DNA from 2 places in the Phyllobacterium sp. SB3 genome. Region 1 is predicted to be linked to the other one. Evidence: predicted binding sites of a transcription regulator. Region 1 holds the regulator's gene; the other holds the start of a gene.
The links. The regulator LexA, encoded in region 1, represses DNA repair genes until DNA is damaged. The targets are predictions, from matches to a motif close to TGTTCNNNNTGTGTTCNG.

Region 1 (3,130 bases):
TATCAAGGGGGAACCGGGCGATATTGCAACGTCGCTCGTGACCGGGCAGCGTGACGGAATAAGCGATGATACGAACAACGCCATGCGTTTAAGTGGTTTGTCTCACATATTGTCGATCTCCGGTTTTCACATGGCTTTGGTCGCAGCAATTATCATAGGCGGGCTGCGAGCAGTATTCGCCCTGTTTCCAAATGCATCGGTCCGTTATCCGGTTAAGAAATTCGCTGCCGTCATCGCTTTGCTGGGCTCCGCATTCTATCTCCTGCTTTCGGGCGCCGATGTTGCGGCACAACGAAGTTTTGTGATGCTTGCCGTTATGCTGCTGGCGGTAACAGTTGACCGGTCGGCGATCTCCATGCGCAATCTTGCTATTGCGGCATGTATCACTTTGGCCATTTCACCGCATGAAATTTTAGGTCCCGGATTTCAGATGTCATACTCAGCGACGGCAGCGCTTATCGCCTTTTACGGCTGGTGGTCTCGGTATCAATTAAAGCGAAGTCGTCGGGGGAAGGGGACGGGATACGGGATGTGGTCAATTCCGTCGCGAGCGTTGAACTATGTTGGTGGTATCGCCATGACTTCGCTCGTCGCAGGAACAGCCAGCGCAATTTTTGCAGCTTATCATTTCAACAATACAGCTCCCTTCGGACTGATTGGAAACGCACTGGCATTGCCGGTTGTCTCAATACTGGTGATGCCGTTTGCCGTACTTGGCCTGCTCGCCATGCCTTTCGATCTCGATTGGCTGCCGTTCGCTGTCATGGGGCAGGGTATTGAATTGGTCATCATCATCGCAAAAGCTGTGGCATCCCACTCGCCCAGCGGAAACCTTGGCTTGATGCCCCCGTTGACGCTTATTCTTTTGGCCACAGCGCTTCTGCTGCTGGTGTTTCTTTCAACGTGGCTGCGGTTGTGTGCTTTACCGCTTCTTGTATTGGCGTTTATTGTCATGGGGAATTCGAACGAGCCGAGCATAATGATTTCAGAAGACGGCAAACTCGTTGCTCTAAGGACCAGCGAAGGAAACCTCGCCATCAACAGGGCAGTGGGAAGCGCATTTCATCTGAAAAACTGGCAGCAAGGATATGGTGCAGATGAACTCATTAAGCCTGTAGGAGCTGGGCTTGCTGTCAACGACACGCAATTCGAATGCTTTGAGCGGGTTTGCACCGCACGGGAGCCGGGAGGACTGGTTCTTGCATATACGGACGATCCTGAAAAAATGACCGATGCATGCATGTCAGGTGATATTGTTATTCTTGCCTATGCAGCCGAAGCCCCTACGTGCCGGGATGCTGGCGTATTGACGATTTCAAAACGCGATCTGGCAATTAAAGGGGCGATGGAAATAAGCTTCGACAATTCGCAATCCAAAAATAATTCAGAATCGAAAAACCCGGCGGATGCACTTTCACACCGCCTGCAAACTGCCCAGATGACATATGCTGTTGGGCAATCTAATCGACCCTGGAATACCTATCGCAATTATTCACGTGCTGCGCGAAATCTTCCTGACAAGCGCTCAAAGGAGAACTCTGGCAGCTTTCGTAACAACGCCCTGCAGGAGCGTATTCTTTCAGCGAGCCCATTCCTGCTCCTGATGCCGCAACTCAATAGCGACGTATCAGGCCGACCAATTTGCCCTGCACCTGAACCCGGTCTGGTCCAAAAATTCGTGTTTCATAGGCTGGATTCGCTGCTTCAAGTGCAATTGATGCACCCTTGCGCCGGAACCGCTTCAAGGTTGCTTCCTCATCGTCAACAAGAGCAACGACGATTTCACCGGGGCTGGCTGTATCGCCGCGTTTTATGACAACGGTGTCGCCATCAAAAATTCCGGCCTCGATCATGGAGTCACCCTTGACCTCAAGTGCATAGTGCTCGCCGCTGCCAATCATATCTGGCGGAAGGTTCAGCATATGAGTCTGGTTCTGGATTGCAGCGATAGGCACACCGGCAGCAATCCGGCCCATAACCGGAATACTGATCATGTTTGCAGCAACGATGTCTGCTGAGCTTGCTTGAGGGCGAGGCGGCGCAATATTGCGGCCGAGGCTGCCTTCTATGACACTTGGGGAGAACTTACGCTGGGCATTCAGTCCCGGCGCTATCGAATCCGGAAGGCGGAGCACTTCCAGGGCCCGGGCCCTATTTGCAAGGCGCCGAATAAAGCCTCGTTCCTCCAGCGCTGTGATAAGGCGGTGGATGCCCGATTTGGATGCGAGATCCAAGGCATCCTTCATCTCATCAAATGAGGGAGGGATACCCGTTTCCTTCAACCGTTCATGAATGAAAAGCAGAAGTTCATGTTGTTTGCGCGTGAGCATGGGGCGATCCTTCAGCGTGGAATCGGAAAAACAAAACCAGAACAAACACTATATGTTCCAGTTGTGTTCCACAAGGATTAATATCTGGTATAAACCAGCCACTTATAGCACACGACGGTAAAAATTAGACGAAACGTTGTGAAAAAGGCGAGAAGCGCCGATTAGCTGCTTACAGGAGGCCCGCTTGACTGGCGGACAATAAGGTCCACCGGCCAAAGTTCGTGAATGTCATCAACTGGCTCTCCATCAAGCACGCGCACGAGCATTTCAGCAATCCGGGTGGCCGCAGCCCGCATCGACGACCGCGTCGTGGTCATCGATGGCACCATGTTGCTGGCGTTGAGATAGGGGAAAACGTCATCATGCGTGATGAGCGACACCTGTTTGCCGAGTTGATAGCCATTATTGCGTACGGCACGAGCGACGCCCAGAGCAGTCATCATTGATCCCGCAATAATAGCCGTCGGCTGTGGTGTGCATGCAAGCAGGCGCTGCGTTTCGCGGAAGCCGATTTCATCGGAGAAACGGTCATGCACGATGAACCGCGAATCTATTTCAATACCGCGTTCGCCAAGTGCTTGCCGATAACCAAGCTCGCGATGTTCGGAGAATGTGAACCCCCTCAAGCCATCGATCATGGCGATATGGCGGTGCCCGAGATCAAGCAAATGGCTCGCCGCCTGATAAAACGCGCCCTGATTATCGATGTCGAGCCACGCGTGCGGTTTGCCGACATTGGTGCGTCCATGCAGAACAAAAGGAAACTTTGCGTCGATCAGCATCGAAACGCGCTCATCCAC
Region 2 (3,130 bases), on a different contig from region 1:
TCAACGAGAAGGGCGGCATTATGGGCCGCAAGATCAAACTTGTCATGGAGGATGACGTCTGCGATCCGAAGCAGGCCGTCTCCATTGCCAATCGCATCGTCGCGGCCGGTATAAAATTCGTAGACGGCCATGCGTGCTCAGGATCGAGTATTCCTGCCTCGTCGGTTTATGCGGAGGCTGGCGTGTTGATGATGACACCCGCATCGTCCAATCCGGAGTTGACGGATGCGGCCACAAAGAACGGCTGGCCTACGATCATGCGGCTTTACACGCGTGATGATGCGCAGGGCGAGTTCGTCGGACCCTGGATCGCCGAGAAATACAAAGGCAAGAATGTTGTCGTCCTGCATGACAAGGGTGCTTATGGCAAAGGTCTTGCCGATGCGGTCAAAGGCAAGATGAATGAGGCCGGGCTGAAGGAAATTCTTTATGATGGTATCAATGCCGGTGAGAAGGATTATTCGGCACTTGTTACCAAACTGAAGGATTTGAAGGCCGATTTCGTCTACTTCGGCGGTTATCATCAGGAAGCTGGGCTGATCTTGCGTCAGGCGGCGGATCAGAACTTCAAGTTTCAGCTGATGATGGGTGATTCCATTGCCTCGCCCGACTTCTGGGCGGTTTCCGGTCCGGCGGCCGAGGGCGTAATTTTCACTTTCCCGGCAAATCCGCAAGCACGCCCTGAAGCCAAGGCCGCTGTGGAAAAGATCAAGGCTGGCGGGTTCGTGCCGGATGGCTTTACATTGTTTTCCTATGCCGTTGTCGAAGCATTTGCGCAAGGAATTGAGCGGGCAGGCAGCGATGATCCGGCAAAGGTCGCGGAAGTGCTGAAAGATGGCAAGCCGGTCAATACTGTTATCGGTCCAATCGTTTTTGACGAGAAGGGCGATATCAAGGATGCCAAGTACGACATCAATATCTGGCATGATGGTAATTACGCACCCATCAAGGAGTAATTCCACCTGACGCCAAAATAAAAACAGGCAGGGTCGAACCTGCCTGTTTTGTTTTGAGATGAGGGCTTCTTGCCTATTGGCGGGTCAGGCTTTCGCTCTTGCAGATGAGGCCACCCATTACACAACCGGCCAGCGAAAGCGTGCCGCCTTTGGCTGTGGCTTTGCCATTATATGTCTTGCCCTCGTCCAGCTTGTTGACGGTGCCCTTGTAAGAGCCGTCTTTGCCTGCCATCGAGCCGATCGACTTACCCTTATATTCGCCGGTCAGGACAGTACCGCAATATTTGTCGCCGCCGCAGGACGAATATTGGATAATCGTGCCGTTCGGGCGCTTCCACGAGCCGACGATTGGCTCTTCCGCCATCGCGGTTCCCGTCATAAGAGCGAGGCTGGCGCATGCCAGCAGAATCTTGAATTTCATAATGTCCTCCCGGTGAAGCGAACCAAACTCTCCCGCCGGTTCGCATAGTGCTTACGCGCACGTAAAGGTAATTGAAAATGTCGGCGAAGGGAAGTGGCCTATCCACGAGGAAATGCTGGCGTTCCGCAGCTCTTTTCACGGTCAGATAGTTGCAGTCGAAAGGGGGAGTGCCAGTTTCCAACGTGATACTTGGTTAGCAAAGGCTTGAAATCGCACTTGCGCATTTTAGGTGATTTTTCGGAAAATGCCCGTATTTGCTGGTCTGTTATATTTAATGAATTCCGAAGTTTACGAGTTGTTTTTGTTTTGTTTGATCCCGGTTAATCATGCCTTTTAACAGCAATTTCAAGCCTCTCCCGCATTATCGGAAGCATCAAAAGGGCACGCCAAAACAACAAACAGGGCGGTTCTCAGAAGTCTGACAGGGCTTTCGTTTGAAATACGAATTGGGTTCAACAGGGGTTTGGTAAAATGGCACGCTTCGATCTTCAAAATCTTGAAAATGGCCACATCGGCGGTACAGCTCAAGCTGATATTCTCTTCGAAATGGGCATCATGTATGCAACCGGTCGTGATTGCGCGGTCGATCTGGTTGCTGCGCACAAGTGGTTCAACATTGCTGCAATCAAAGGTTGTGATCGCGCAGCTGAACTGCGTGCCGAAATCATGGCAACGATGTCGAAGGCTGATATTGCGGTAGCCCTGCGTGAAGCACGCGAATGGATGACGTCGCACTAGCTTTAAGAAACTCCAATAAAAAGGTATAAAATTTTAATCAAAAGCGGTTCATTTGTGCTTTTTTGCGAATGACAATACCAATTGCCTAGCTTCGGCACTGAACTGGTGGAATATTTTGTTCGACTGGTAAAATAAATGGTATATTTCTGACATATGTGCTTTGACAATTTTCAAGCTTTTCGCGTATTGAAGATGCGGTGAATTGCTACAACCTGCGCGTGTGCGCACTTAATAATGAAAACGGAAAACACATGTTGGACGATTTAGAGAGGTTGTTATCAAGTTTAACTGAAGCTCAAACACAACTCATATTGATGTGTGCAAAATCAAAAGCATTCCCCGACAATAATACTTTGCAGAAGATTGCCACACTTGAGCTGAACATTGCCGCCGTCGAAACGGCTATTGTCAACCTGCCAACTAAGGCTGGATAGACTATATCCAGCCCGAAATATATTTTATGTTACAGTATTTATAGTAAAGCATGTACCGTAAAGCTGATTTTAAGATCGAGAATCGCAATAATGAAGAGACAAGCGGTTCGCTGATTAGATCAAAATCCGGCCCGAGCTAATCATTTGTTTCGAATCGGACAAGTGACGACTTTTCTTTAACTTGCGATCCTTCTGTTACGATCTCCGCGATTTTACCATCATGTGGAGCGGTAATGGTGTGTTCCATTTTCATCGCTTCCAGCACCAGCAATATTTGACCCTTTTTGACCGTATCGCCAGCCGAGACGCGCACTGATTTAACCAGCCCGGGCATTGGTGCACTAAGGCGGTCGCCCGCATTTCCCGCAGCTTCAGCCAGAATGAACGGATCGGCTATCGCGAAGATCGAGACTGTACCGGTGGCAATCACGGCAATGCCGTTGGGTATCTTTGCTGTCTTGGCCCGGAGATTGATACCTTTACCTGTCATATGCCAGCCGGTTGCTTCCCGCCGGACTTTCACTTCAAGAATGCTGCCGGGGCTCGAAACTGCAAACCGCTCGTCGTCAATCAGAGCTACT

Region 2: the regulator LexA is predicted to act here: its motif matches at 1,674-1,691, upstream of ABKW30_RS24670 (sel1 repeat family protein).

The regions. Positions count from the first base shown of each region.
Region 1 covers NZ_JBDYKI010000004.1:541,012-544,141, reverse strand. Annotated here, with positions in the region: partial or broken gene ABKW30_RS18080 (ComEC/Rec2 family competence protein) at 1-886, shown strand, start outside; gene lexA (transcriptional repressor LexA) at 1,614-2,330, opposite strand; gene ABKW30_RS18070 (substrate-binding domain-containing protein) at 2,492-3,130, opposite strand, start outside.
Region 2 covers NZ_JBDYKI010000009.1:50,460-53,589, forward strand. Annotated here, with positions in the region: gene ABKW30_RS24660 (ABC transporter substrate-binding protein) at 1-956, shown strand, start outside; gene ABKW30_RS24665 (DUF2147 domain-containing protein) at 1,030-1,377, opposite strand; gene ABKW30_RS24670 (sel1 repeat family protein) at 1,849-2,115, shown strand; gene ABKW30_RS24675 (hypothetical protein) at 2,367-2,549, shown strand; gene ABKW30_RS24680 (acetyl/propionyl/methylcrotonyl-CoA carboxylase subunit alpha) at 2,686-3,130, opposite strand, start outside.